3 regions of the Adlercreutzia sp. genome follow, and region 3 is predicted to be linked to each of the others. Evidence: predicted binding sites of a transcription regulator. Region 3 holds the regulator's gene; each other region holds the start of a gene.
The links. The regulator HrcA, encoded in region 3, represses chaperone genes, less so after heat shock. The targets are predictions, from matches to a motif close to TNTTAGCANNCNNNNNNNNNGNNTGCTAANA.
Positions count from the first base shown of each region.

Region 1 (10,149 bases), on a different contig from region 3:
ACGCGCCCTCCATCCGCGACGTGCTGCTGTTCCCCCACATGAAGGACGAGGCTCCGGCTGGCGGCAAGGCCGCGGCACCCGCCGTTGCGCCGACCGCTGCCGAGGTGCCGGCCGAAGCGTCCCCGGCGGCTTCCATCGACTTCTCCAACGTGGTCATCGAGCCCCTGTTCGAGGAGGCCGTGGACTTCGACACCTTCAGCAAGTCCGACTTCCGCGCTGTGAAGGTGAAGGAATGCGTGGCCGTGCCGAAGTCCAAGAAGCTGCTCCAGTTCACCCTGGACGACGGCACCGGCACCGACCGCACCATCCTGTCGGGCATCCACGCCTACTACGAGCCCGAGGAGCTGGTGGGCAAGACCCTTATCGCCATCACCAATCTGCCGCCGCGCAAGATGATGGGCGTGGCGTCTGAGGGCATGCTCATGTCCGCCATCCACGAGGTGCCGGGCGAGGACGGCGAGCCCGAGGAGCGCCTGAACCTGCTCATGGTAGACGACCGCATCCCCGCCGGCGCCAAGCTGTACTAGGCGAACAGTTACCAACTTACTTACGGATGGGCCCGCGCTGAGCAGTGCGGGCCCATTCATTTCTAGAATGGGCGTCAGCGAGAGGCGGGGCGTGAAAGAGGCGGTCGATCCGAAACGAGAGGAGGTGCGGCCATGGTGCGGCATCGGGAGAGCGAGCGCGCCGAGCGGTTCCGCCGGCGGTTCAAGCTGGCCCACACCAACGAACTGAAGCGCGAGACGTTCTACGCGCTGGAGAACTTGCGCCGCGCCAGCTGGCCGGCCCGCATCGTGGGCGGGGCGCTGTTCGTGCTCATCTTGCTGAATGCCGTCGTGGTGTTCGTGTCCACGCAGCCGGGGCTCGATCCCGTCACGGCCGACGTGGTCGCCGGCTTCTACCGGTTCTCCACGGTCTGCTTCTGCATCGAGTACCTTGCCCGCATCTGGATCGCCGATCTGGCCTTCGGCAACTGCACCCCGGCTCGCGCGCGGCTGCGCTACATCTGCTCGCCCTGGGGCATCATCGATCTTCTGTCCTTCGGGCCGAACATGGCGGCTTGGTTCGTGCCCGTTACGCCTATGCTGTTGAACGTCATCAACGTGGTGCGCCTTGTGCGTCTCGTGAAGATCTCCCGCTACATGCGGGGCCTGCGCACCATCGGACGCGTCATCGCGAAGCACTACCACGAGATCGTCGCGGCGTTTCTGGTGATCGCCCTGCTCGTGGTGGTTTCCAGCGTGGTCATGTACGAGATCGAGCATCCGGCCCAGCCCGACCGGTTCAACAACCTGCTGTCGGGCGTGTACTGGGCCGTGACCACCATCACCGGCACCGGCTACGGCGATTTGGTGCCCATCACGCCGGCTGGGCGCATCGTGGGTTCCATCATCATGTTCCTCTCGGTGGCCCTGGTAGCCATTCCCGGTGGCATCTTTTCCGCTGGTTTCGTGGCCGAGTTCCAGAATGCGAACCTGCGCAAGATCGAGCGCGATGTGCGCCGCGAAGATGCCCGCCAAGACGACCGCGACGAAGCCGAGCGCACCGGGGCGGAAGGGCCTTCCGGTGAAAGCGGGGCAGTCGCGGGCGACGATCAGCAGGGGTAGGGCGGCCGTGGCGTCGCTTCCCCCTCACAACGTGCCCACAAAACCGTGGTTCTCGGCTCCGTGCTTTAGCAATTCGGCCGCGTGAGTGCTAAACTGCTCGGGAACTATATTTCGTGCCCGGCCTGTCTGATAGCGAGAGAGAATCTTTGTCGCGGGGCACCAACGAAGGAACGAGGAAACTATGTCATTCGAGAAATTCACGGACAAGGCCCGCAAGGTGCTGGTCCTGGCCCAGGACGAGGCCCGGGCGCTCCATCAGCCCTACGTGGGCACCGAGCATATCCTCCTCGGCCTCATCCAGGAGAAGGACGGTCTGGCCGCCCAGGCCCTCGATCGCCTGAACGTCACCTACGACGGCGTGGTGCAGGCCATCCGCCAGGTGGTCACCATCGACGAGGACGCCGACGTGTCGGGGCACTTGTCCTTCACGCCGCGGGTGAAGCGCGTGCTGGAGAACTCTCTGCGCGAGGCCATGCAGATGGGCCAGTCCTACATCTCTACCGAGCATTTGCTCCTCGGCATCGTGCGCGAGGGCGAGGGCACGGCCCTGGAAGTGCTCGGCCGCCTGAACGTGTCTGGCGACGATGTGCGTGGCGCTCTGAACGACCTGGTGGGCCAGTCGCCCGTCTACGCGGGCCGCTCCGGCTTCGATGGCCCGGCCTCGTCGGACTCCATGCTCACCGAGTTCGGCACCGACCTGACGAAGAAGGCCCGCGACGGCAAGCTGGACCCGGTCATCGGCCGCGCCTCGGAAATCGAGCGCGTCATGCAGATCCTATCGCGCCGTCAGAAGAACAACCCCCTCATCCTGGGCGAGCCCGGCGTGGGCAAGACGGCCATCGCCGAGGGCCTGGCCCAGCTCATCGTGAGCAACCAGGTGCCCGACATCCTGCGCGGCAAGCGCCTCATCACCCTGGACGTGTCGGCGCTCGTGGCCGGCTCCAAGTACCGCGGCGAGTTCGAGGAGCGCCTGAAGAAGGTCATCAAGGAGGTCATGGACGCCGGCGACGTGCTGCTGTTCATCGACGAGATCCACACCATCATCGGCGCCGGCTCCGCCGAGGGCTCCATCGACGCGGCCGCCATTCTGAAGCCCCCGCTGTCCCGCGGCGAGATTCAGATCATCGGCGCCACCACCCTGGAGGAGTACCGCAAGCACCTGGAGAAGGACTCGGCCCTGGAGCGCCGCTTCCAGCCGCTCACCATCAACGAGCCCAACGAGGAGCAGGCCGTGCGCATCATGGAGGGCCTGCGCGACAAGTACGAGGCGCACCATGGCGTGCACTTCACCGACGACGCCCTGACCGCCGCCGTGCAGCTCGCGAACCGCTACATCCAGGATCGCTACCTGCCCGACAAGGCCATCGACGTCATGGACGAGGCCGGCGCCCGCATGCGCATCCGCAACATGACCCTGCCCAAGGAGCTACGCGATCTCGATGAGAGGCTGCGCAAGATCCGCGCCGAGAAGGATCGGGCCATCGGCGACCAGAACTTCGAGCGCGCCGCCGAGCTGCGCGACGAGGAAGAGGCCGTGAAGAAGGAGCGCGAAGAGGCCGAGAAGCAGTGGGAGGAGGACACCTCCAAGACCGTGCAGCAGGTGACCGTGGAGGACATCGCCGACGTGGTGTCCATGTCCACCGGCGTGCCCGTGAGCAACCTCACCGAGGCCGAGACCGAGAAGCTGCTGCGCATGGAGGGCGTGCTCCACGAGCGCATCATCGGCCAGGACGAGGCCGTGACCGCCCTGTCCAAGGCCATCCGCCGCTCCCGTTCGGGCCTGAAAGACCCGAAGCGCCCGGCCGGCTCGTTCATCTTCCTGGGCCCCTCGGGCGTGGGCAAGACCGAGCTGTCCAAGGCCCTGGCCGAGTTCCTGTTCAACTCCGAGGATGCGCTGCTGTCCTTCGACATGTCCGAGTACATGGAGAAGCATACGGTGTCGCGCCTCGTGGGCTCGCCTCCGGGCTACGTGGGCTTCGACGAGGGCGGCCAGCTCACCAAGGCCGTGCGCCAGCGCCCCTACTCGGTGGTGCTCTTCGATGAGATCGAGAAGGCCCATCCCGATGTGTTCAACATCCTGTTGCAGATCCTGGAGGAGGGGCGCCTGACCGATGCCCAGGGCCGCACTGTGGACTTCCGCAACACCGTCATCATCATGACGTCGAACGTGGGTGCTCGCGACATCACGACCACCACTACGCTGGGCTTTTCCAACTCGGGGCAGAACGGCCTGTCCGACAAGGAGATCAAGAGCCGCGTCATGCACGAGCTGAAGAACGCCTTCCGGCCCGAGTTCTTGAACCGCATCGATGAGATCATCGTGTTCAAGAGCCTGACCGAGGACGAGATCGTGCAGATCGTGGACCTCATGGTGGCCGAGCTGCGCGAGCGCATGATCGCCCAGAACATGACCATCAACCTGGACGAGGCGGCGAAGAAGCTCGTGTCCAAGGAAGGCACCGACACCGCCTTCGGCGCCCGTCCGCTGCGCCGCGCCATCCAGCGCCTGCTGGAAGATCCGCTGTCCGAGCAGATCCTGGAGGGTCGCTGGACGAGCGGCAGCGTGGTGGACGTCACCGTGGCCGAGGACGGCGAGGAGCTCGTGTTCAGCGAGGGCACCGGCTCCATCCCGGCGCCTCGCAAGCGCGACTCCATCGCGCGGGACGCCGAGCTTCTGCTCACCAACTACGACTTGGGTCGCGCCGGTCTCGGCAGCGGTCGCGGCGCCGGCGCGCCGGCCGGCTCGGTTGCCGGCGAATAGCCCGCCATTCCAAAGCCCCTCTCCGTGGAACAGTCTTACCCGGTAAGACTGCCCCACTTTTTTGGATGATGCCGCAAGACAGCCGATGCCGCCAGCAGGCTGGCGTGTGTCCGGGGCCTTCACTTTCGCGTATACTACGGAGTACGGAAAACGAACGCCCTATGACAAGGGGATGCCATGCCTCAGATCATCGACCCCATCTTCGAGCCCTCGGTGCTGCGCGACCCGGGCCTGCTCACGGATGATTTCAATTTCGACGCCCTTACCTGCCCGCTGCTGCAACTTCAGGGGAAGGTGGACAAGAACCCCAAGACCGCGGCCATCATCTTGGCGGGTGGTACCGGCGAGCGCTTCGGCAAGGAGGGTGGCAAGCAGCTGGTGGAAATTGCCGGCAAGCCCATTCTCACCTGGTCGGCCGAGGCCTTCGATGCCGTGGGCGACGTGGGGCTCATCGTGGTGGTGTGCCCCGAGGACCGTATGCACGAGTACCTGTCCCGGGCCATCGATCCGTTCCCCTTCGTGACGCCGGTGGTGCTGGCGCCCGCGGGCTCCATCCGCCAGGAATCGGCCTTCTCGGGTTTGGAAATGGTGGGGGAGGAATACGAGTACGTGGTGCTGCACGACGGTGCCCGCCCGCTCGTGTCGCCGGAGCTCATCGAGCACACCATCAACACGGTGAAGGGCAACTTCGATGCCGACGGCGCCGTGGTGGCCCATCCGGCTGTGGACACGCTGAAAGTGGTGGAAGACGGCGTCATCATGGGCACGCCCGACCGCTCGGTGTTCTGGAATGCCCAGACGCCCCAGGTCTTCCGCGCCGGCATCTACCGCCGCGCCCATGCGAGCGCCCTGTCCGACGGCTTCGTGGGCACCGACGACTCGTCGCTCATCGAGCGGCTCGGCGGCCGGGTGCTCGTGGTGGAGGGCAAGCGCGACAACATCAAGCTCACGGTGCCCGAAGACTACGTGCTTCTGGCCAGCGCCGTGCGCACCATGCTGCTGAACTCCGAGCATCGATAGGGGATGGGTATGGATATTCGCAATCTGCGCACGGGCTTTGGGATGGATGTGCACGCGTTCGCCGCGGGCCGCAAGCTCATTTTGGGCGGGGTGGACGTTCCCCACTACCACGGGCTTGACGGCCATTCCGATGCCGATGTGCTGGCCCATGCCATTTCCGACGCCCTGCTCGGCGCGGTGCGCGGGGGCGACATCGGGAAGCTCTTTCCCGATACCGACCCGGCCTACAAGGACGCCGACTCCCTGAAGCTGCTTGCCGAAGTGGCTCGCTTCGTGCGCGATCAGGGCTTTGAGATCATCGACGTGGACAGCGTCATTGCCGCCCAGGCGCCGAAGCTCTCCCCCTATCGCGAGGCCATGCGCGAGAACTTGGCGGCCGCCATGGGGCTGCCCGTGGAGAGCGTGGGCGTGAAGGCCACCACCACCGAGCACTTGGGCCCCGAGGGCCGCGAGGAGGGCATCACCGCCTACGCCACCTGCCTGGTATGCCGCGAGTCCTAGTCAGTCGTTTCGCTGCGCGCTGTCGCAGGCCGCTGGGGATAGTGGGGGCGCAGGGTGGCTTTGCGTTTGGCTCGCAGCGGGAACCGCGGCGCCCATCTTGCGAAGTTTTGGGGTCACGGGGGAGACGGGATGGGAGGCAGCTGCGACGGTGATGCGGTGCAGCTGCGGCTTGCGGGTGGTATCAAATGCGACTTTCCGGAGACAAAAGTACGGTTTCTAGATGCTAGGCTGGCTTCGCAACGTTTGGAAGCTGAAAGGGGCGTAGCGTGGAGAGGCGGAAACTTACATTTTCGGATCGGTGGATGTTCAATCGCGTGATGTGCCGAGAGGATGTACGCCGCCGGGTGTTGCGGGCCGCCCTCGGGATCGACGTGGGACGCATCGAGTATCTCAATGCTGAGCAGGCCGTAGAGCCTGCGGCAGCGAGCAGGGGCATTCGCATGGATGTGTTTGCTCGGGAGGGGGATAGGGTCTACGACATAGAGATGCAGCTTGCGAGCGAGCCCCTCCTTGGTCGTCGCATGAGGTACTACCAGGCGGCCATCGATGCGGGTGAGCTTGATCCCGGGCGAGGTTTCGACAAGCTTCCCGAGAGTTTCGTCGTGTTCGTTTGCCGTTGCGACCCCTATGGAGCCGGTGCGTCGGCTTACCGTATTGAGCGGAGGTGCCTTGAGGATCCCAGCGTAGTGGTGGGGGATGACTCGCACTGGCTCGTGCTCAACGCCTCGGCGTGGGAATCCGAGGTGCGGTTCGACTTGCGCGACGTGCTACACTATGTCCAGACCGGAGAGGCTAGCGGGGAGTTGTCCCGAGACATTGACTTCCTTGTCGCCTCGTACAATCAGGATCGTGAGTGGGTGAATCGCGTGCTTACCTATGAGCAGGATACTGAGATCCGTTGCCGCCGCGCCAGAGCGGAGGGCGTCGAGCAAGGCGAGGAGCGTCTCTTAGCGCTTGCGGGGAAGCTGTCTGCCGCGGGCAGGCTGGAGGATCTCGTCCGCGCATCCGAGGACAAGGCCTATTGCGACGCCCTGTTTGAGGAATTCGGGCTCTGAAGCCTCGTCTTGCTATCATTCTGTCGGGCAGGCTGTCGTCGAAGCCGCGCTCTCTGTGGGTGCGAATTGCTCGATCACCTCGAACCGGTTGGCCCGCTTTCTGGGCGAGGATGACCTCGATCATGCGATCCCTACAGCGATCGCCCTCTCTTGCATAGTCTTCTAAATTTTTTCGCGATATCGCACATTGAGCGATGTTAGAGCGTATTACTCTTGAAAGGCCTTTCAGGGAAGGGGCCGGCGAGGCGGGCAGCGAGTGCCCGTGCCGTCGGCGCCTTCCCATCCGGACAAGAGGGACGCCCGTGGACAACCGTCAGTATCGACAGATTGTGGACGCATACACCGACATGGTGTATCGCATCGCGCTCAATCAGACGCGCTGCGCCGCTGATGCCGACGATGTGACCCAGGCGGTGTTCCTGAAGCTGTACACGAAGCCCCCGGCATGGCTCGGCGATGTCCCGGAGGCTGAAGGGGCCGTGCGGGCCGTGGGTAGTGGCGCGCGCGGGCCGTCGGGCGCAGCATCTCGAAGCGCGGGACGCAACGGGGACGTTGTCGTTGTCGAGCGGCTGCGGGCATGGCTCATTCGCGTGACCGTGAACGAGTGCAAGAGCCTGTGGCGCACCCTGTGGCGACGGCGCGTGGAGCTGCGCGAGGTGCGCGACGACGAGGCGCCGCCCTTCGAGGAGCCGGCCTTTGCTGACGCAGGCCACGAGGCGCTCTATGCGGCCTTGGGCGCGTTGCCCGAGAAGTGCCGCATCGTGGTGCACCTGTTCTACTTCGAGGACTACGGGACCCGTGAGATCGCCGCCATCTTGGGCGTCAAGGAGCCCACGGTGCGCACTCGTCTTGTCCGGGCGCGGAAACTGTTGAGAGAATCGTTGAAGGAGGCGTGGGAAGATGAGCAACCAGAGCCAGTACAAAGCCATGATGGGCGCGGTCCATGCCTCTGCTGACCTGCGAAGAAAGGTAAGGGATATTCCCATGGAGAAGACGAAGAAGCGCGCCGTGGCGCTGCGATTGGCCACGGCGACCTGTGCCGGTCTGCTCGGTGTGTTCGTGGTCACCAACGGCGTGTGCTACGCTGCCACGGGCGAGACCTGGGTGGAGAAGGCCACGGTGTGGGTGAACGGCGAGCCGGTGGAAATGGACGTGCAAATGAGCCAGCAGGGCAATGTCACCGTGGGCACCGTCGAGTACACGGTGGAAGATGCCGATGGCGAAGGCGGCGACATTGCCATGACCATGAGCGCCGAAGACGGCGATTTCTCGAACATGGCCTACGAGATCAAAGACTACACCGCTGAGGGCGCCAATGCGGCTGACGGTGCGGCCGAGGGCATGGTGCTGGAATCCGATGACGGGCGCGTGCTCTTGGTGCCCGGCGATGGCTCCCAGGCAGAGCCCATCGACATCACCGACCAGATCAAGGCCCAGGGCACCGCGACCGGCACGTTCGAGATGGGCGGCGCCACCTACGTCTACCAGGTGAGCGGCGAATCCGGCGACTGGCACGTGAGCATTCAGGCCGAGGCCGAGGCGCTTGGCACCTCCGCCGAGGCTTCCCCTGCCGCGAGCGTGGAGGCGCAGTAGAGTTCGGCGGCTTGCTCCGCGCGTCTTTTATAATGTACCGCACCGGTGTCATATCCGGTGCGGTTTTTCGTTTGGCAGAGGAGCTGCGGGCCAATTGCGAAGAAAATGACGGTTCTCGTAGTTTTGACTCTGTGTTTGAGGGATCGTTGGGTGTATTTTCCCAGATCGCGTCTTCACAACTTGCTGTCGAGGGGTCACAAAAGTACGAGAACCGTCATTTTCTTCGCAATCGAGGTCCGCGAGTGAGGAATGGACGATCGGACTATCTCTTTGAGGGGGAGCTATGGCGAAAACGAGAAGCGCATTTCACCATGCGGTGGTGCGTCTGCGCGATGAGCGCAATGCCCTGGACGCGTTGCACGAGCAACGGGAAGAGCTGGCGAACCAGATGCTCGCGCGGCTCGCCGGCAGCGACGAGTTCTCCACTATGCTGGAGCGCAATTTCGCCCCCTACCGGCGGCTCATGACCTACTATGAGTGCGCCATGATGGAGGTGGAGACGAAGTTCCGCGTGCTGGATGCCGAGTTCGGCCTGCAGCACGACCACAACCCCATCGAGTCCATCAAGTCGCGCCTGAAGAGTACCGACAGCCTGGCGAAGAAGCTCGCGCGGAAGGGCTTCCCCATGTCGGTGGAATCCATCGAGCGCAACATCTTCGATGTGGCCGGCGTGCGTGTCGTGTGCACCTTCCCCGAGGACATGTTCTCCCTGGCCGAATCGCTGCTGGCCCAAGACGACGTGGTGCTCATCGAGCGCCGCGACTACGTGGCCGCCCCGAAGCCGAGCGGATACCGCAGCCTGCACCTCATCATCGAGGTGCCCATCTTCCTCGAGCACGAGAAGCGTTCCGTGAAGGTGGAAGTGCAGCTGCGCACCATTTCCATGAACTTCTGGGCCTCGCTGGAACACCAGCTGCGCTACAAGAAGGACCTGCCCGAGGAAGAGGCCGCCGCCGTGGCCGCCGAGCTGGCCGATCTGGCCGAGACAGCCGCCGAGCTGGACGCCCGCATGCAGGCCCTGCGCAACTACCTGGATGACGGCGGAGAGGGGTAGGAATCGATAGCGACTGAGCCCGGAGTGCTGACTAAAATCATCGGCTTATATTATTCCCGATCGGTAAGATAGTCGTCTGAAATCCCTTATCATTCCCGATCGGGAATGATATAGTTCTTGATTGATGGATATTCCCGATAGTAGGTAATGGGGTCATCATGCGTATTAATTCGATAGAGGTTTTGGGGCAAGCTATTCGCGCTCGCCGCAAAGAGCTTGGCTACTCGCAGCAAGAGATAGCCGACTATTGCGGGTGTGGCACGCGCTTCATTTCCGATTTGGAGAATGGCAAGGAAACCATTCAGTTCGGCAAGACTCTCGGTGTGGCCTCCATGCTCGGACTCGATCTGAGCATCGACGTGAGAGGAGGGGCACGGTGAGCGAACTGCTCAATGTGTTTCAGGGGGGCGTCTTGGTTGGCTCTCTCGACAAGGGCGACGGCGAGCCATTCTATGGCTTCACCTATGATGAGGCCTATCTGAAAACCTCATCTGCTGTGCCGCTGTCCCTGTCGCTGCCGCTTTCGGCTTGCCGCTACACGGGTTACGAGGCGATGCC
Region 1 is NZ_JBQIIT010000003.1:9,675-19,823, reverse strand. It holds gene lysS (lysine--tRNA ligase) at 1-527, shown strand, start outside; gene ACTOXK_RS02470 (ion transporter) at 660-1,607, shown strand; gene ACTOXK_RS02465 (ATP-dependent Clp protease ATP-binding subunit) at 1,789-4,368, shown strand; gene ispD (2-C-methyl-D-erythritol 4-phosphate cytidylyltransferase) at 4,546-5,388, shown strand; gene ispF (2-C-methyl-D-erythritol 2,4-cyclodiphosphate synthase) at 5,398-5,889, shown strand; gene ACTOXK_RS02450 (Rpn family recombination-promoting nuclease/putative transposase) at 6,156-6,944, shown strand; gene ACTOXK_RS02445 (RNA polymerase sigma factor) at 7,247-7,900, shown strand; gene ACTOXK_RS02440 (hypothetical protein) at 7,929-8,537, shown strand; gene ACTOXK_RS02435 (GTP pyrophosphokinase) at 8,821-9,591, shown strand; gene ACTOXK_RS02430 (helix-turn-helix transcriptional regulator) at 9,750-9,971, shown strand; gene ACTOXK_RS02425 (HipA domain-containing protein) at 9,968-10,149, shown strand, end outside.
Region 1: ACTOXK_RS02465 (ATP-dependent Clp protease ATP-binding subunit) is a predicted target of HrcA. The motif match lies at 1,671-1,701, and genes of this name have one in related genera.

Region 2 (10,149 bases), on a different contig from region 3:
AGGTGCTGCTCGCCTACATCAACGAGCGCGGTTACGACGTCACCTACAACCACAGCCTGGCCAAGCTCGTGCAAGACGACACCGGCAAGGTGGCGGGCGCCATCTTCGAGACCCCCGACGGCTACGTGCAGATCAATGCCGCGAAGGGCGTGCTGCTGACCACGGGCGGCTACGTTTCCAACGCCGATATGCTGCGCGCCTGCAACCCCATGGTGGAACGCTGCGTCACCCTGCAGTACGGCTCGCCGAACAACACCGGCGACGGCATCAAGGCCGCCATGCACATCGGCGCCCAGAAGGATGCCATCGGCGCGCCCATGATCTTCGACCGCGGCGCCGTGCTCCCCGGCGAGAACGCCGGCATCGTGAGCGACCCGGGCGAGCCCGCCACCTTCATCGGCACCGACAAGCAGTTCAACCTGGGCAGCCAGCCGCTCATGAAGGTGGCGCGCGACGGCAAGCGCTTCGTGAACGAATCCACTCCCTACGACTTCTGCTGCTTCGCCGCTGCGGCCAACGAGGGCGGCGTGTTCTGCCAGGTGTTCGATTCCAACTTGAAGGAGGACGTGAAGCGCTTCAACACCATCGGCTGCTCGCGCCAGACCCAGCAGCTTCTCGCAGCTGAGGCTAACACCTCGCTCGACGAGATTTATGCCGACCAGCTGGAGAAGGGCACCATGGTGAAGGCCGATACCCTTGACGAGCTGGCCGACAAGCTCGGCTTTGCCGATGAGGCCAAGGAGGCCTTTCTCACCGAGGTGGACAAGTACAACGGCTTCTTCGACGCCCAGAAGGACACCGATTTCGGCAAGGAGGCCTACCGCCTGTCCGAGCTGCGCCAAGCGCCCTTCTACGGCATCTGGTACGGCGGCTCCATCCTGACCACGGTGGACGGCCTGCGCATCAACCCCGACATGCAGGTGCTCAACGAGCAGGGCCATGTGATCGAGGGCCTCTACGCCGCCGGCGACTGCTCCGGCTCGGTGTTCGCCAACAACTACCCCGAGTACATTGTGGGCTGCGCCTGCGGCCGCACCATCACTTTCAGCCGCCACGCCGTGCGCCACATGGCCGGCGACCTCTCCTAAGCGGGGAAATGCAGGCGGCCGGTGCCTCCCTCCCTCGCCGACCGCCGCTTTCTTATAGATCGGAGCCCTGGCGCGTCATCGCACCGGGGCTCCGTCGCTTTTAGGCTGCTCCCTACCCGGCTGCCACGAAGGTATCGCGGTCGGGGGCGAAGGACTGCATGGCCTCGATGGTGCGGGCGAACAGCTCGTCCAACTCCCAGCCGAGCATTTCCGCGCCGCTCGCGATGACCTCGCGGCTCACGCCGGCGGCGAAGCGCTTGTCCTTGTACTTCTTCTTGAGTGACTTCACGTTGAAGTCCATGACCGACTTACTCGGCCGCATGACAACGGCCGCGCCGATGAGGCCCGTAAGCTCCTCGGTGGCGAAAAGGATCTTCTCCATTTGCAGCTCGGGCTTGGGCAGCTCGGGGTTGAAGTCGGAGGTGTGGGACTGAATGGCGCGGATAAGCTCCGGCGTGCCGCCGGCGGCCTCGATGAGCGGCGCGGCGTACAGGGTGTGCTTCTCGGGCTCGTCGTCGTGCTCCTCCCAGTCCAGATCGTGCAACAGCCCCACGATGCCCCAGAAATCCTCGTTCTCCGGATCGTACTCGCGGGCAAAGTAGCGCATGGTCTGCTCCACGGTCTCGCCGTGCTCGATATGGAAGGGATCCTTGTTGTGGGCGGCCAGAAGTGCGGCGGCCTCGTCGCGGGTCATGCCGGCGGACAGTGCGCTCACAGGCGCCTCCTCTCGTCTCGTGTTTTCGCCTGGGAACACTATAGCGCCTCCCATGGCGCACGGCCGTTGGAATTCACCCCACAAAGAGCAGGGCGCCGCTGGAGATGCCTCCAACGACGCCCCGAAAACGTTGCGCGAGGCAGCCACCCGGCACCATGCCGGAGCGACCCGCACCCGCGGGGAGCCCCCTGCACTTAAGGGGCAGATCGCACCCGATGAGCGGCCCGCACTCGAACCGCTTCTTAAGCGGCCTGCTTCTTCCCGAAGATGGTGCGCGCCCCCTTTACCGCCAAGATGACGGCGAACACCATGAGCAGAAGCCCGATGACGAGCTGCAGCACCGTGGCCGCATCCACCGTGCCCGCGGCGATGAGGCCGATCTTGCCCCACACGGTCAGGGCCAACGAGCACAGCGTCACCACCATCATGAAGGCCATGGGCAGGTAGAACATCTTGTTGTTGCGGCCCGCGTTGCCGAGCCACGCGCACACGGCCAGAAGACCGAGGGCGGCCAGAAGCTGGTTGGCGGCACCGAACAGCGGCCAGACGAGCTGATAGCCGGTCAGTCCCAACCCCACGCCGAAGACGACCGTGATAATGGTGGCCACCCACGGGTTCGTGAGCACCTTGCGCCAGCCGGCGAGCTCGCCCATCTCCATACCGTGCGGGGTGAACAACTCTTGGAACATATAGCGGCCCAGGCGCGTGGCGGTATCGAGCGAGGTGAGACAGAACACCGATACAGCCAGCACCAGAAGCGCATAGGCGATGGATTCCACCCCGGCCAGCCCGGGCACGCAGGCGAGCATCTGGGAGAGGCCCGCAGCGAACACCTGGGTCGGCGAGGCATAGGTGCCGTCCATGTAACCGGCGAACACGAAGGCCACCGCGCACAGCGAGATAACGGCCACCAGGCACTCCAGCAGCATGCCGCCGTAGGCGATGGGCTGGGCCTCGGCCTCGCGATCGAGCTGCTTGGAGGTGGTGCCCGAGGCTACCAGGCTATGGAAACCGGAGATGGCGCCGCAGGCGATGGTGATGAACAGGGCCGGGAACAAAAAGCCCGAGGCGGCCACCTTGCTCTCGCCCGCAACAGCCGCAAAGCCCGTAAACGCCGGGATCTCAAGCGATGCCGCGTCGCCGGTCAGGCCCGCGCCGATAATGCCGACAAGGGCCAGGGCAATCATGCCGTAGAGCAGATAACTCGACAGGTAGTCGCGCGGCTGCAGCAGAATCCACACCGGAGCCACCGAGGCCACCAGAATATAAAGGCCCACAATGAGCATCCACGTGGTGTTGTCCAGAGCGATGACCGGCAGATTGTAGCCAAGCTCCACCACGACTACGATAATGGCGATGGCCGAGGCGATGTTAGCCGCCGCGGGAATCTTGCGACCGCGAGTGACAAGACCGTAGATGACGGCCACCACGATGAACAGCACCGAGATCATGGCCGTGCGCATATTCGCCATATTGGCCGCCTCGGCGGCAGCGGCCTTGGCGGCATCATCGAGCGGCACGGGCGTGACGGCGAAGGTGCTCGCAACGATGGAGGCGAAAGCGGCCACCACCAGAATGAGCGTCAGATAGGCGAAGGTGCAGAACAACTTCTTGGCCGTGTCATCGATGTTGTGGGCGATGACCGTGGCAAGCGTTTGCCCCTTGTGGCGGATAGAGGCGAACAGCGCGCCGAAGTCGTGCAGGGCGCCGAAGAAGATGCCGCCGATGAGAACCCACAGAAGCACGGGCACCCAGCCGAAGACGGCAGCCTGGATAGGGCCGTTGATGGGGCCCGCGCCGGCGATGGACGAGAAGTGGTGGCCGAGCACCACGTAGGGCGGAGCAGGCACATAGTCCTTGCCGTCCTCCAACTCATGGGCCGGCGTGGGGCGGTCGGGCCTCACACCCCACTGACGGGCGAGCCAACCGCCGTAGAAGATGTAGCCCGCGACGAGCACGACGATGGCTACGATGAGAATGACCAGTGCGTTCATTCCTGTCCTTCCTTTCCTTTCCCTTTATCTCACCACGGGCGAAACCCTCACGGCCGACGCCTCTGTCACTGGCACTTCCGCAACCGATGCGGAATCGATCACGGCCTCCGCCATGGCCGTGCCTCTTCCGTCCTCCGCCGACGGAGCCCCTTCGGCAAACGCGTTCGCCGCCAAGGTTTCCACGAGTGGCTTTCCCTGAGTATTGGCCCAAACGCGGCGCGCCGACAGATCGACGACGGCCACGCGCATGTCGGCCCAGCCCTTCAGCCCGAAGGAGAAGCTCTTGCGAAACCGGGCTCTGCGCACGAGGCGCGGCACGGCCTCGTCCACCCCATCAGCCACCACGACCAGCGAAAGATACGAACACATATGGTCGGGGGCAAGCTGCACTTTGGCTAGGGCCTCACGGGCCATGAAGTGCAGCAAGTCGTTCAATTCCGCCTCGGTCAGGCGAGCCGTCGGCCAGAAGAACAGATACTCGTGACTGGAAGCCTCCCACAGCTTCGCTCGCTTCACGAGCACGTACTGAGAAGCTGATGAGTGAAACTCGGCATAGCCCGGAAAGGCGCGGCCTGCGAAGCGATGATCGCGCTCGACATCGAACCACGCCTCATGGGCGGCGAGAAGTCGCTCGATGACTTCCATGCGGCCAGCCATGACCATCGCCTTCTTCCAAAAAAGACCTTGCGGATGAACGTTACGAGATTAGTACGATCTCTCCGCCAGCGCAAGGAGTTTTTTTGGCAAATTGTCAGTTCGGAAAAGCCGTTTCCGAAAAAGGGAAGCAGCGCCCAAGCGCGGAGAGCTAGAACACCACGCCCAGGGCGTTGCAGATGAGGCCCCAGAAGACGCCGATGACGTAGAGGGCGACGATGATGGCGAGATTCTGCCTCCAGTGGCGGTTGGCGCGCACGAGCACGAGCAGGCCCACGCCGGCGCTGACGAGCAGGCCGGCGAGCATGGCGCCCGCGCCGAGCACCCCTTCCACGTACAGCTGCGCGATGATCACGCTGGCGGCGCAGTTGGGAATGAGGCCCACGAGCGCCGTGGCAAATACCGAGAAGGCGGGGTTGTCGCCGAGGAACTGGGCGAGAGCGTCCTCCCCCACCACTTCCAGTACGGCGTTAAGCACCACAGTAATGATGAAGATGAACAGCGTCACCTGAATGGTGTGCCTCGTGGCGGATCGCAGGATGCCCTTCCACCCGTGGCCGTGGCTGTGGGTATGCTCCACATCATCGTGGTGCTCGTAGGCGCGCTCGGGCGCCTGCTCGCAGGCATGGCAGTCATCGTTGCACCCGCACTGATCCCGCTCGCACAGCTCGTGAATGCGCAGGCGCTCCCTATCGCGCCGGGCGAGGCGCAGCACCGTGTCCACGATAAAGCCCATGACCATGGCGATGACCACCTTCGCCCCCATGATGGAGAGGATGGTGTTGGCCGGCACCGCCTCGGCGAGAAAGATGGGCAGCATCTCATCGGAGGTGGACAGGAAGATGGCGAACAGGGTGCCCAGGGTGATAACGCGCCCCGCCCACAGCGTGGCCCCCACCGCCGAGAATCCGCACTGGGGCACTACGCCCAGCACCGCGCCCACGATGGGGCCGGCGGCGCCGGCGTGCTGGATGGCCCGCTGGGTCTTGCCGCCCGTCTTGTGCTCGAGCCATTCCATGGCCAGGTAGGTCACGAACAGAAACGGGATGAGGTACAGCGTGTCGGAGACCGAATGCTCCAGCACGTGTTCGGCTATGTGCGCAAATTCTTCCATGGGGCCCATTGTAGAAGAAAGGCGGCCTTCGGGCCGCCTTTCCGCGCGTTAGTTTGTTGAGCGGTTACCCAACCGGAGAGCTTGGGGCCTCCGGCTTAGTACATCCCGCCGCCGCCCTGCATGGCACCGGCCAGAGCGCTCAGATCGGGGCCCTCCTTGGGGATCTCGTTGATGGTGGCCTCGGTGATGAGGATGAGAGCCGCCACGGAGGCCGCGGACTGCAGTGCGGTGCGGGTCACCTTCACCGGGTCGTTCACGCCCATCTCGATCATGTTGCCGTACTCGCCGTTGGCGCAGTTCAGGCCCTCGCCCTTCGGCAGGCTCTTGACCTTCTCCACCACGACGGAGCCCTCGAAGCCCGCGTTCTGGGCGATGGCGCGCATAGGGGCCTCGATGGCCTTGCGGATGATGTTGATGCCGACTTCCTCGTCCTTGTCGCCGGCAACCACGGAATCCAGGGCGTCGATGGCGTCCACCAGGGCCACGCCGCCGCCGGCGACGATGCCCTCCTCCACAGCCGCGCGGGTCGCCTGCAGGGCGTCCTCGATGCGGGACTTCTTCTCCTTCAGCTCGGACTCGGTGGCAGCGCCCACCTTCAGCACGGCCACGCCGCCGGACAGCTTCGCCAGGCGCTCCTGGGCCTTCTCGCGGTCGAAGTCGGAATCGACGCGCTCCAGCTCGGCGCGGATGATCTGGATGCGGTTCTGGATGTCTTCCTTCTTGCCGGCGCCGTCCACGATAAGGGCGGTGTCCTTGGTGACCTTCACGGTCTTGGCGGTGCCGAGCATCTCCATGGTGGCATCGGCCATGGTCATGCCAAAGTCCTTGTCGATGACCTGGGCGCCGGTAACCACGGCGATGTCCTCCAGGATGCGCTTGCGGCGATCACCGAAGCCGGGGGCCTTGATGGCCACCACGGACAGGGTGCCGCGCAGACGGTTCAGCAGGATGGTGGAGAGAGCCTCGCCCTCCACGTCCTCGGCCACGATGAACAGCGGACGGCCGGCGCGCATGACCTCCTCCAGCAGCGGGACCATGTCCTGGATGGAGTTGATCTTCATATCGGTGAGCAGCACGAAGGGATCCTTCAGCACCGCCTCCATCTTCTCCATGTCGGTGGCCATGTAGGGGGAGATGTAGCCGCGCTCGTACTGCATGCCCTCGACGATCTCCATGTCGATGCCGAAGATGGTCTGGGACTCCTCGACGGAGATGGCGCCGTCCTTGCCCACGGCGTCCATGGCCTCGGCGATCTTGTCGCCGATGGCGGTGTCGCCGGCGGAGATGCGGCCCACGTTGGCGATCTGCTCCTTGGTGGACACCGGGGTGGCAGAGCCCTTGATGGAGGCCACGATGGCATCGGTGGCCTTCTCGATGCCGCGGCGGATGCCGAGGGCGTCGGCGCCAGCGGTCACGTTCTTCAGACCCTCGGAGACGATGACGTCGGCGAGCAGGGTGGCGGTGGTGGTGCCGTCGCCGGCCACGTCGTTGGTCTTCACGGCCACCTCGCGCACCAGCTGGGCGCCCATGTTCTCCACGGGGTTCTCCAGCTCCACTTCCTTGGCCACGGTCACGCCGTCGTTGGTGATGAGCGGGGCGCCGTAGGACTTCTCCAGGGCGACGTAGCGGCCCTTGGGGCCGAGGGTCACCTTCACGGCGTCGGCCAGCTTGGACACGCCCGCGGCCAGAGCGGAGCGAGCGTCGGTATCGAACTTGATTTCCTTAGCCATTGGTTCGCGTTCCTTTCGAGTTTTTTATCTTCTCAAAAATCAACAGGGGAAACAGCAGGCTTTTCGTGGTGAGTCGCATCGTGCTGAAGGTTCTGCGGTCTTGAGCTCAGACAGCCTTTGCGCTGTGTGCGAAAGACCGCAGGTTCTGAAGCGCGAGGCGGCCGCCACGGAAAGCCGTCGGCTGTGGCTGAAAAATTTATTCAACCACAGCGTAAATGTCGTCAGCGCGGAGAATGAGCACATTCTCGCCGTCCAGGGCGATCTCGGTGCCGCCGAACTTGCCGTAGATGACCTTGTCGCCCACCTTGACGGGCATGGGGATCAGCTTGCCGTCCTTGTCCATCTTGCCCTCGCCCACGGCGATGATGGTACCGGTCTGCGGCTTCTCCTTGGCGTCGGAGGCCAGGAAGAGACCGGACGCGGTGGTGACCTCGGCCTCGTCCTGCTTCAGGATGACGCGGTCGCCCAGAGGCTTCAAATTCATAGCTTGCCGTCCTTTCAATGGTTTGCGTAGTGCGGGTGCACAACCTCTCATTTAACCACTCTCTCGGGTTAAGTGCTAGCACTCCGCAACTACGAGTGCTAAACAGGAAGACATCATAACAGCAACGCCGGAGAAAACAAGGGGTGACGGAAGGAAAACTTGAGTTTTTTCCACTCAACTTTCCTACAATTACGGTTTTTATCAGGGATTACCGTGCCGCTGGGGAAACAAGCCCCGTCTCGTAGGCAAACACCACGAGCTGGGCCCGATCGTGGGCATCGGTCTTCGCCATGATGCGGGCCAGGTGGGTCTTCACCGTGGCCGGCGAGATGAACAGCTCCTCGGCGATCTCGTCGTTGGACAGGCCGCGGGCCACCAGCATGAGGATCTCGCGCTCGCGGTCGGTAAGGCTGCCCAGGGCCGCTCGGCGGCCGTCGGCGGCCTCGGCGCTCCCCCAGCCGCCCCGAGGCCGGGCGGCCACGAAAGTCTCCACAAGCCGGCGCATGACCGAGGGCTGGATAAGGGCATCGCCGGCGGCCACGACGCGGATGGCAGCGGCAATGTCGTCGGGATCTGCATCCTTGAGCAGAAAGCCGCTCGCTCCGGCCCCCAGGGCGTCGTAGACGTACTCGTCGATATCGAAGGTGGTCAGCACGAGCACCCGGGTTTTGGCCAGCAGCGGGTTGGCCGTGATAGCGCGGCAGGCCTCGATGCCGCTCATCTCCGGCATGCGAATATCCATGAGCACCACATCGGGCCGCAGACGCTGGGCCTCTTCCACGGCCTGGGCGCCGTTTCTGGCCTCGCCGACGATCTCGATGCCCTCGTAGGTGGAGAGGATCATCTTGAACCCCGAGCGCACGAGGTCCTGGTCGTCCACGACAAGCACGCGGATGGGATCGGTCTCAGCCATGGGTCTCCTCCTTCGGGGCGAGGGGAACGGCCACGGCGATGCGGAAGCCGCCCCAGGGGCTCTCGGCGGCGGCGAAGGTGCCATGGAGCAGGCGAACGCGCTCGGCCATGCCCACCAGGCCATGATGGCCGCCCTCCGGCGTCGGGCCGGGTCCGCGGCCGTCGTCGTCTACCACGAGCCGGGCCACAGCGCTCTCCTCGGCCACAAGGGTGATGGCGGCCCGGGTGGCGCCGGCGTGGCGCACGATGTTGGTGACCGCCTCCCGGGCGATGCCGAAGAGGGCCACGTCAATATAGGCCGGCACGCGAGCGCGATCGTAGCCCTCCATGGCCAGAGAGGTCTCGATGCCGGCCCCTTCCAGATAGCCCACGAGATCGGCCATGCGGTCGGTGCCCTCGGTGGGGGCGGTCTCGGCCGGGCCCTCCCCGCTGCGCAGCACGCCGATCATGGCGCGAATCTCCTCCAGGGCCTCCTTCGCCGTGGACCGCACTTCGGCGATGGCCGCTTTAGCTGCCGCCGGATCGCGCTCCACGAGCCGCTCGGCCGCGGCGGCCTGGATGCTCACCGCCGACAGGGAATGGGCCGTGATGTCGTGGACCTCCCGGGCGATGGACACCCGCTCGGCCTCGAGGCGGCGGCGCGCCTCGGTCTCGCGGGTGCGCTCGGCCGCGGCGGCCCGCTCCTCAATGGCCCGGGCACGCTCCTGATGCTCGCGCAGGGCGTAGCCCGCGAAGGCCGCGGCGAGCCCCAAAGCCCCGTTCTGGAAGAGGGTGAGCTGGGTCAGGATGCGAGACTGATCGGGCGGAGGCGGTGCCACGAACAGCAGGACGGCCAGCAGAGCGAAGGCCACGATTGCCTCGCCCCGAGGGCGGCTGGCAGCCAGGGTGAACAGGGCCACGAGCGGCCCCACCACCGACAGGGCAATGCCGTTGAGCTGGGACTGGAGCAGCGCCCAGGCCACGATGCACCCGACGAACGCCACCCAGGGCAAGCGGCGCCGAACCACAAGGGGCACGGTGGTGAGTGCGATGGCCCCCAGGGAGAAGGCCGTGGGCACCATGACTTGGATGCCCATGAGCCGGCGCATGAACTCGTCGGGAATGAGCAAGTTCACCGCCAGAGTGAACTGAAGGCAACCGAAGCCGAAGGCGCCGAGGGCCACCACCACGTCGATGAGCCAGTCGGTGGCGGTGAGTTTCTCGGTCTTTCCCAGCAGCGCATCCATGAGTACCATGGTAAACGAGAGCGGCCCCACGCGCCATACTCCCGTTGGGGTAGTTACGAGGGCGTTATTCGTAGAAGGGAGCAGCGGGGTACGGGGGCTCCAAAGCCCGCTTGAAGGCATTGGCCGCCGTGCGGGCGAGCACGTCGTCCACAAGGCGCCGGGTCGCTTCGGCCTCGCGCCCCTCGGCTGCGAGGGCCGCCGCAATAGCCTCGGGAGCTTCCCCATGCTCCAC
Region 2 is NZ_JBQIIT010000002.1:34,337-44,485, forward strand. It holds gene ACTOXK_RS01150 (FAD-binding protein) at 1-1,088, shown strand, start outside; gene ACTOXK_RS01155 (HD family phosphohydrolase) at 1,201-1,803, opposite strand; gene ACTOXK_RS01160 (carbon starvation CstA family protein) at 2,046-3,797, opposite strand; gene ACTOXK_RS01165 (DUF8052 family protein) at 3,822-4,454, opposite strand; gene ACTOXK_RS01170 (putative manganese transporter) at 4,603-5,565, opposite strand; gene groL (chaperonin GroEL) at 5,661-7,295, opposite strand; gene ACTOXK_RS01180 (co-chaperone GroES) at 7,492-7,779, opposite strand; gene ACTOXK_RS01185 (response regulator transcription factor) at 7,988-8,692, opposite strand; gene ACTOXK_RS01190 (sensor histidine kinase) at 8,685-9,917, opposite strand; gene nadE (NAD(+) synthase) at 9,982-10,149, opposite strand, start outside.
Region 2: ACTOXK_RS01180 (co-chaperone GroES) is a predicted target of HrcA. The motif match lies at 7,853-7,883, and genes of this name have one in related genera.

Region 3 (10,149 bases):
GGAATCTCCACGTCGATGTGGGCGAACAGGTCGCCGCGCACGTCGCTCTTCAGGCGCGGCATGCCGAAGCCCTTCACGCGCACCACCTGGTCGTTCTGACATCCCTCGGGGATCTTCACCGTGACCTTCTCGTCCTCGAAGATGCCGTCGATCTCGATATCGGCGCCCAGCGCCGCCTGGACCATGGGCACCACGAGCTTGCAGTGCAGGTTGTCGCCGTCCCGCTCGAAGAACTCGTCGGGGGCGATGCGCACGGTGACGATGAGGTCGCCGGCCGGCGCGCCCTGCATGCCCGCCTCGCCGAAGCCGTGGATGCGCAGCTGCTGGCCGTCACGGATGCCCCGGGGCACCTCCACCGATACGCGCTGACGGTCGGGCACGCGGCCCTGGCCCTCGCACTCGGAGCAGGGGTTCTCGATGATGGTGCCGGTGCCGTGGCATTGGGGGCACGTGGTGGCCGACTGCATGTCGCCGAGGAAGGTGTGCTGCACGGTGACGACCCGGCCGCGGCCGTCGCAGTCGGGGCAGGTGACCTCCTTGCCGTCCTCTCCGAGGCCCGTGCCGTCGCAGTCGGGGCACGGTGCCAGGCGGTCGTAGACGATCTCCTTCTTCTCGCCCGTGGCCGCCTCAGCCAGGGTCACGCGGATGCCCACGCCCATGTCGCGGCCGTCCTTGCGCACTTGGCGGCCGCCTCCGGCCGCGGCACCGCCGAAGAAGGTGGAGAAGATGTCGCCCATGCCGCCGAAGCCGCCGCCGAACAAGTCCTCGAAGTCGATGTTCACGCCGCCGTAGGGGCCCGCGCCGCCCGCAGCTCCGGGCACGGTGCCGAAGCGGTCGTAGGCGGCCTTCTTCTGGGGGTCGGAGAGCACGTCGTAGGCCTCGTTCAGTTCCTTGAACTGGTCCTCCGCATCGGGTGCCTTGTTCACGTCCGGGTGCAGTTCCCGGGCGCGGTGGCGGAACGCCTTCTTGATCTCGGTTTCGGAGGCGTCGCGGGAGACGCCGAGGATTTCGTAGAGGTCCTTCGTTGCGGCCATGGTGGAACGTCTTGCCTTTCTGATGGGTCGTACAAAAGTCGGTGGCGTCGCTAGTCGTCGCAGAGCACGCTCTGGGCGGCGCGCACGGCGCGGATGGCGTTGCCGTAGTTCATGCGGGTGGGGCCGATAACGGCGACTACGCCCTCGCTGTCGCCACGGCCGTAGGGGCAGGCCACGATGGAAATGCCTGCCAGCTCCGAGGCGGGGTTCTCCCGTCCGATGCGCACCATGACGGGGCTTTCCCCCTCCACGGTGTCGTCGAAGGTGTGCAGGAGCACTTCATCGTCCTCGAGCACCTCCATGACCGGCAGCAGCGCCTTGGCGTCGCTAAACTCCGGCTGGCGCAGCAGGGACGAGATGCCGAGGCTGTGGGCCCGGTTGCCGTCGCTCACGCCGAGGCACTCCACCACCTCGTCGATGATGAGCTGCACGAGGGGATCGCGCAGGGCCTCGATGGTGCTCGCGTCCAGAGAGCGGCGCACGTCCCGGGCCGACTGGCCCACGAGCAGGCGGTTCAGCAGGTTCTGGGCCGCCGCCAGCTCGTCGGAGGTGACCTCCTCGGAGAAGGTGACCGTGCGGTTGGCCACCTGGCCGTCGTCGGCCACCACGATGATGATGGCCTGCCACACCGACAGGGACACGAGGGTGATCTGGCGAATGCGGCCGGCGAAGACCGACGGGGCCATGACGATGGAGAGGCAGTCGGTGAGCCGCGCCAGAGCAGCGGAGGTGCGCTCCATGAGGGCGTCCAGCTCACAGGCGGCCCCGCGCAACTCGTCCATCATGGCGGGATGGGGCCGCTCCTCCTCGGCGAGGCCCGACGAGAGCAGCTCGTCGACGAAGGTGCGGTAGCCGGCATCGGTGGGCACGCGGCCGGCTGAGGTGTGGGGCTGCTGGATGAAGCCCGCGTCCTCCAGGGCGGACAGGTCGTTGCGCACCGTGGCCGGGCTCACGCCGAGCCGATGGCGCTCGGTAAGCGTGCGCGACCCCACGGGCAGCGCGTACTCGATGTAGTCCTCGATCAGCGCTCGCAGCACCCTCTGGCGTCGCTCCGACAGCATGGCCTCTCCTTTCGCTTCCCCGCCGGCGCCCCTGCGGGCGCACCGTTGTTGACGCTATTTTAGCAACCAAGGTGCGAGAGTGCTAACGGAAGGGCCGATCTCGACGCAAGCGACACATGGGAGCAGGCAGAAGGCAGCCCGACGATCCCTCGCCCTAGGGTGCCAAATCCAGCAGACGGCCGTACAGCTCGTTGCCGCAGAGCCAGCCGCGCTCCGTAGGCCGCCAGCGTCCGTCCCGGTGCTCGGCGAGGCCGAGGGCCACCAGCTCGTCGAAGACGGCGCACGCCGTCTCATCCCCGAGGACCACCGTGGCCCGGGCGACCCGCTCGTCCGAGACGCCCCGGGCCATGCGCATGGACAGCATGAGGTCCTCGGCGGCCATCTGGCGCGCGTCCAGATCGTCCACCACGCGCCCGTCCTGCACCCGCATGCGGCGCTCGGCGTTCTGGGTCATGGTCACCGCCGAGCGGCCGATCCCCAGGTAGGGCACGCCGGTCCAGTAGGCGGTGTTGTGGCGGCTCTCGAACCCTGGCCTCGCGTAGCTGGCCACCTCGTAGCGGTGAAAGCCCGCCTGCTCCAGGATGGATCGGGCCGCTTCCATGGCCTCGGCCTCGGTATCCTCATCGGGCTCGGCCATCTCGCCGCGCATCACCGCGCGATCGAAGGGGGTGTGCGGCTCAATGGTCAGCGGGTACACCGACACGTGGGTGGCACCCAGGGCCACGGCTTCCCGCACGCTTTCGGCGAAGGATTCGGCCGACTGACCGGGAATGCCGCACATCAGATCCACCGACACGTTCTGAAAGCGGGTTTGAGCCGCCGCGATGGCCCGCCGCGCCCCGTCGCCGTCGTGGGCCCGGCCCAAAATGCGCAGCACCGCATCATCGAAGGACTGCACGCCGAGGGACAGCCGGTTCACCCCGAGGGCCCAGATGTCGCGCACCATGGCCTCGGTGAGGCTCTCCGGGTTCGCCTCCATGGTGCACTCGACCTCAGGTTCCAGGTGCATGGACATCGCCAGCGCGTACAGCAGACTGGACAGCCGCCCCATGCCGATATGGCTCGGCGTGCCGCCGCCCAGGTACACGGTCTCAAGGGCGCCGAGCTTCCCCTCCTTGGAGGCCCGGCGGATATCCATCACGAGCGATTCCACGTACTCGTCGATGACCGGCGCGTCGCGCTCTACCGCCTGAGTGGCGAAATCACAGTACCCGCACCGTTTCACACAGAACGGAATGTGCAGGTAGAGCGCCTTGTAGGGATCGTAAGCCATGCGTGTTCCTCATTTCAAAACGAGTAGTCCGTCGGGAGGAGGTGTTGCAACCGAGCGAGTTCCGCAGCGACTGGAAATGTCCAGCGGGCGTTTCCACAAAGCGAGGACTGTCTGAGCGAATTGCAGTGCCTCCTCCCGTCGGACGGACAAACTACGAATGCTCCCGGGCGATTTCCAGAAGGTCGTCGAAGACGGCGTCGAAGTCGGCCAGGGTGGTGCAGTAGTTGATGCGGCCGCGGGCCGTGGCGGCGCCGGGCAGGCCGGCCATGTACCACATGGCGTGCTTGCGCATGCGCACGATGTTGCGGCCCTCGCGATGGGTGAGTAGCTCGGCATGGCGCCGGGCCATGGCGATGCGCTCCTCCACGGTGGGCGCCGCAGGTTCAGGCTCACCGGCCAGGGCGGCCTGCACCTGGGAGAACAGCCAGGGGTTGCCCTCGGCGCCCCGGGCGATCATCACCGCGTCGCAGCCAGTGGCCGCGGCCATGGACACCGCATCGGCCCCCGAGCGGATGTCGCCGTTGCCCACCACGGGCACGCTCACCGCTTCGCGCACCCGGGCGACGACGCCCCAGTCGGCGGCGCCGCGGTACAGCTGCTCGGCGAACCGCCCGTGCACGGTAACCCCATCGGCCCCGGCCTCTTCCATGGCCCGCGCGAAGGCCGGCGCCGTCTCGTCGCCCTCGGCCCAACCCCGGCGGAACTTCACCGTGACCGGATGCTCTACGGCTCCCTTCACGGCCCGCACGATGGAGGCGGCCAGCTCGGGCTCTCGCATGAGGGCCGAGCCGTCCCCCTTCGACACGATCTTGCGGGCCGGGCAGCCCATGTTGATATCCAGGTAGGCCAGACTCTCCCCCATCTCCTGCTCGATCCAGGCGGCCTGGGAGGCCATGACCTCGGGCTCGTGGCCGAACAGCTGCACGGCCACCGAGCTCTCCCCGTCGGCCAGGGCCAGCAGATGGCGCGTCTTCTCGTTGGCGAAGGAGAGCCCCTTGGCCGACACCATCTCGGTGAAGGCCATGTCGGCGCCGGCCTCGCGGCTGAGGGTGCGGAAGGCGATATCCGACACGCCGGCCATGGGCGCCAGCAGCACCCGGTACTTCCCGAACAGTCCGTCCATGGGCCGCGCTCGCCTACACAAGCCCGATCAGCAGCAGGCCGACGAGGGCCGCAAAGCCGACGGCGGCCAGCAGGCAGCCCACGCCCACGAGCGTCTTGGAGGTGCCCGTCATGCCCAAGCGCTCCTGCTCCTCGGCAATCTTCTTCTCGTTGAAGGGATCATCGATCCAATCGTAGTCCTCGCGGGGTTCCCGTGCCATATCGCGTCCTCTAGCCAGCCTTCGATCCGGTTCCGTACTTCAAGGCACAGTGTAGCCGATGCTACAATCGGGCCGAGCAAAATCCAAGAGAAGAGGAGACAATCGTGAAGGTACTGCTTATCAACGGAAGCCCGCGCATGGCGGGAAACACGGCCCGGGCCCTGAAGGAGGCCGCCGCAGCTCTTCAGGCCGAGGGCGTGGAGACGGAGATCGCCTGGATCGGCAACAAGGAGATCCGCGGCTGCATCGCCTGTGGCATCTGCGGGAAGAAGGGCGATAACCGCTGCGTGTTCGACAACGACCCCTGCAACGAGTTCATCCAGAAAGCGGCGGTGGCCGACGGCCTCATCGTGGGCTCGCCGGTGTACTACGCCGGAGCGGCCGGCTCGCTCATCGCGCTGCTCGACCGTCTGTTCTATGCCGGAGGCTCCCTGCTGCGCTTCAAGCCGGCGGCCGGCGTGGGCGTGGCCCGACGGGCCGGGGCCATCGAAGCGGCCGACCAGATCAACAAGTACTTCCAGATCAATTCCATGCCTGTGGTGGGTTCCAGCTACTGGGGCATCGCCTTCGGCCGCACCCCCGGCGAGGCGGAGGGCGACGGCGAGGGGCTGCACACCATGCGCACCCTCGGCCGCAACATGGCGTGGCTGCTGCGGTGCATCGAAGCGGGCCGCGAGGCCGGCGTGCCGGTGCCCGAGATCGAGCCCAAGGTGATGACCAACTACGTCCGAGCGGACGTGCTGGGAGCGTAGCCAGTAAGGGGCCGTGGCCTTGCAAACGGCAAGGGCGCGGCCCTTGCCCTACGGAAAGCGCCGCCTGGTGGGCGGCGCTTTCTGATTGAGGACTCTGAGGCTTCTTTACTCGTCAACCTTGAGGATAGCCATGAAGGCCTCTTGGGGCACTTCCACGTTGCCGATGGCCTTCATGCGCTTCTTGCCGGCCTTCTGCTTCTCCAGCAGCTTGCGCTTGCGGGTGATGTCGCCGCCGTAGCACTTGGCCAGCACGTCCTTGCGCTTGGCCTTCACGGTCTGGCGCGCCAGCACCCGACCGCCGATGGCCGCCTGGATGGGCACCTCGAACATCTGGCGCGGGATGATCTCCTTCAGCTTGTCGCAGAGCACACGCCCGCGGTCGTAGGCCTTGTCCTTGTGCACGATGAACGACAGGGCGTCGATGGGCTTGCCCGACAGCAGGATGTCCAGCTTCACCAGTTCCGAGGGCTTGTAGCCGTCCATCTCGTAGTCGAGGGAGGCATAGCCCTTCGTGTTCGACTTCAGCTTGTCGAAGAAGTCCAGGATGAGCTCGGACAAGGGAATCTCCCAGAGCATTTCCACCGTGGTCTGGGACAGGTAGTTCATGGTGACGAAGTTGCCGCGCCGCCCCACGGCCAGATCCATCACGGCGCCCACGTAGTCGGGCGGGATGAGGATCTTCGCCTTCAGGTAGGGCTCCTCCACGTGATCGATGGAGCCGGGGTCGGGCATCTCCTGGGGCGAGTGGAGCGAGACCATCTCGCCGCCCTTCAGGTACACGTGGTACTCCACCGAGGGGGCCGTGGCCAACAGGTCGAGTCCGAACTCGCGCTCCAGGCGCTCCTTGATGACCTCCATGTGCAGAAGGCCCAGGAAACCGACGCGGAAGCCGAAGCCGAGGGCGTGGGAGGTCTCGGGCTCCCACACGAGGGCCGGGTCGTTCAGGGACAGCTTCTCCAGAGCCTCCTTCAGCGGCTCGTACTGGTCGCCGTCGATGGGGAACAGGCCCGTGAACACCATGGGCTTCGCCTCGCGGTAGCCGGGCAGGGGCGTGTTCACCCCGCCGGCGGCCAGGGTGATGGTGTCGCCCACCTTCACCTGGCTCACGTCCTTGAGGCCCGTGACCAGGTAACCCACCTCGCCCACGTAGAGCGCCTTCTCGGGCACCTCTTGCGGGTGGCGGGCGCCCACTTCCTCCACCAGGGTCTCGGTGCCCGTGGCCATCATGCGGATCTTGTCGCCCTTCTTGATGGAGCCGTCCACCACGCGGATGAGGGCCACCACGCCGCGGTAGGCGTCGAAGTAGCTGTCGAAGATGAGGGCGCGCAAGGGGGCCTCGCCGTCGCCCTCGGGGGCCGGGATGTTGTAGACCACGGCCTCCAACAGGTCGTGGACGCCCACGCCGGTCTTGCCGCTGGCGAGCACCGCGTCGTCGGCCGGAATGGCCAGACCGTCCTCGATCTCGGCCTTCACGCGCTCGGGCTCGGCGGCCGGCAGGTCGATCTTGTTGATGAGCGGGATGATCTCCAGGTCGGCGTTCATGGCCAGCATGGCGTTGGCCACCGTTTGGGCCTCCACGCCCTGGGTGGCGTCCACCACGAGCACGGCGCCGTCGCAGGCGGCGAGGCTGCGGGACACCTCGTAGGTGAAGTCCACGTGGCCCGGCGTGTCGATGAGGTTCAGCTGGTAGGTCTCGCCGTCGTCGGCCGTGTAGCTCACGCGCACCGCCTGGCTCTTGATGGTGATGCCGCGCTCGCGCTCGATGTCCATGGAGTCGAGCAGCTGGGCCTGCATGTCGCGCTTGGCCACGGTGCCCGTCAGCTCCAGAATGCGGTCCGAGAGCGTGGACTTGCCGTGGTCGATGTGGGCAATGATCGAGAAGTTGCGGATATGGGACAGTTCGTGGGTCATAATGGCTTTCTTATCGCGGTCGGGTCCTGCGTATGTGTGCGTCTCGCGAAGAATTGCCCCTCCCGGGCAGATTTCTTCGCGGTGCTGATGCGAATCTTTGGTATTCTACCGCATTGTGTATCCAGCGATACGCACGCGCGGTGATTCCACCGCCAAATCTGCAGACGTGGCTGCGCTTGAGAGATTGCGATTGCTGGCGGCCTTCCGGGCTCAGGGTCCGGGGCTGAGAAAGCGGACAAATCCCGCCGCCTTCCATCTCGCACGATGCCCGGGCGGGCCTTACCGCTGCGCGTTCGTGTCGTTGGATACCGATCAATGGGAAACGACCGAACCAGAAAGGGCTAGCAATCATGGCTAACATCAAGTCCCAGAAGAAGCGCATCATCACCAACGAGAAGCGCCGCATGCGCAATCGCGCCGTCAAGAGCGAGCTGAAGACCGCCATCCGCCGCGTCAAGGACGCCGTGGCCGAGGGCAACGGCGCCGCTGCCTACGCTGCCGCCTGCGCCGCCTGCCGCCTGATGGACAAGGCCGCCTCCAAGGGCGTCATCCACAAGAACCAGGCCGCCAACCGCAAGAGCGGCATCATGGCCCTGGCCAACACCGTCGTGACCGCCGAGGACATCGCCGCCTACGAGAAGGCCGTCCCGAAGGCCCAGAAGACCGGCTCCAAGAAGGCTGCCGCCAAGGAGGCCCGCAAGGCCGCCATGGCCGAGGCTTCCGCCGAGAAGGCGAAGCGTCGCGAGAAGCAGCTGAAGGAGGAGAAGAAGGCCGCCGAGCGCAAGGCCAAGGAGGCCGAGGAGGCTGCCAAGGCCGAGGCTGAGGCCGCTGCCGCCGAGGCTGCCGAGGGCGAGGAGGCTCCGGCCGAGGACGCCGCCGAATAACCTGGCGCGCCGCAACCTATGAGAATCGCCGCTCCCGTTCGGGAGCGGCGATTTTTTTATGGGCGCGTTGATGGAGCGAGAGGCACCGCCCTGCGGGGCGGTGCTTTTTGTGGCCCACAGGGCGCCCGGCGCCCCGAAGGGCCGGCGTTAGCCTTGGATGCGGGCCAGGGCCAGGTTCTTGCGGTCGTAGGGCATGCGGAAGTAGTACTCGTCCCCGCAGATGCCCTGGAGGATGCGCCCCTGGCGCACGAGATAGACCAGATGGGCCAGGGTCTCCCCCATGGAGAAGAACTTCTGGTCAAGGGGCCAGCTTTTCCAATCGGGGTAGCGCCAGGTGGCCTGCTGCGAGATGGCGACGATGTCGTCGCAGCCGCCGCGGACCAACTCGTAGATCTCCTCGAGCCGTTCTTCGTGATGGCGGAGCAGGAAGGCGACGCGCTCGGCGAGGCCGGTGAAGGGCCGGCCGTGGGCCGGCAGGATGAGGTCGACTTCGAGATCGGCCACCTTGCGCAGGCTGGCCATGAACTGGGCCAGGGCATCGACGGCGGGAAACCACGAGGAGACGGCCGGCGTGATGCGCTCGAGCACGTGATCCCCGGCGATGAGCAGGCGCGCCCGGGGTTCGTAGAGACAGATGTGCCACCGGTCGTGCCCCGGGGTCTCGATGACCCGGAAGGTGTAGGGGCCCGCCTCGATGACGTCCCCCTCGGCCAGGTAGGTGAAGGCGGGATAGGTTTCCAGGGGCAGCAGTTCGGCGGAGACGTGAAGGCGCGGGCCCTCGTCGGTGAAGGTCATCTCCCGTTGCTGCTCGAGGGTGGCCGCCTGGAGAAGCAGCGGGCCGTAGATCGCCTCCTCCAGGGCCATGAGGTTCTTCACTTCCTGGAAGGAGTGGAGATTGGCCTGCACCGCCATACCGGAACGCCAGATGCGGTCGAGATTGCCCGTATGGTCGGGATGGGAGTGAGTGAGCACGATGCGCACGCCGTCCCAGGAGCGGCCGAGGGCCGTCAGGGCGTCATCGAGGGCCCGCTCGCAGTCGGGGTGGTTGAAGCCCACGTCCACGATGACGGTCTCTCCCCCGCTCCCCAGTATGAAGTAGGAGTTGACGGCCTTGAGCGGATTGGCGGGCAGGGGCACTTTCACCAGATACAGATCGGAAAGCACCGCCACCGGCTCGCCGAAGCCGGCCCGCTGGTAGCGGTCGTCGAGGTCGGCGATCAGGGTATCGAGATCGGGCACGGGGATGTTCCTATCGTCTCAGGGTGTCGACGAGCCAGCCGTAGAACACCTCATCGGGGTCGGCGCCGCTCTTCATGGCCCGCTCGGCATCGCGGGAGCTGACGAGGGCCGCCCGCAGCTCGGACGGCGAGAAGTTGCGGGCCCAGGCGCCGTGGCTCTTCACGCGCCAGTCGGGCAGGTGCAGCAGCTGTCCCACGGACGTGCCCCCGCGGCGGGCGGCCGATTGGGCCGCCATGAGCTCGCGGATGCGCGTGGCACACATGGCGATAAGGGCGTGGGCCGAAGTAGACTCCATCTGGGGGAGCAGGGCGAGGCACTTCGCCAGGTTCCGCTCGGCGAAGGCGGCCGTGAAGTCCCAGGGCTTCACTTCCGAGGTGCGGGCCACCAGGCTGCGCACCTCCCGTTCGCCCACGGCATCGGTGCCGCTGTGGGCGAGGGCGATCTTCTTGAGCTCGCTGTCCAGGTGCACGGTGTTCTCGCCCACGAGCTCCACGAGGGCCCCGGCCGCCCCCTCGGTGAGGACGATGCCGTGGCCCGTGGCCATGGCCCGCACCCGTTTGGGCATTTCCCAGCTCTTGGGCGGCGCGCAATCGATGACCGCCTTGGGGCCGAGGCCCGCGACGGCCTTGTACAGCCGCGTGTTCTTCGCCAGCTTCTCGGCCTCCAGGGCCAG
Region 3 is NZ_JBQIIT010000021.1:6,659-16,807, forward strand. It holds gene dnaJ (molecular chaperone DnaJ) at 1-1,034, opposite strand, end outside; gene hrcA (heat-inducible transcriptional repressor HrcA) at 1,085-2,095, opposite strand; gene hemW (radical SAM family heme chaperone HemW) at 2,250-3,368, opposite strand; gene dusB (tRNA dihydrouridine synthase DusB) at 3,520-4,491, opposite strand; gene ACTOXK_RS10165 (hypothetical protein) at 4,505-4,690, opposite strand; gene ACTOXK_RS10170 (flavodoxin family protein) at 4,795-5,442, shown strand; gene lepA (translation elongation factor 4) at 5,548-7,353, opposite strand; gene rpsT (30S ribosomal protein S20) at 7,704-8,237, shown strand; gene ACTOXK_RS10185 (MBL fold metallo-hydrolase) at 8,385-9,476, opposite strand; gene holA (DNA polymerase III subunit delta) at 9,487-10,149, opposite strand, start outside.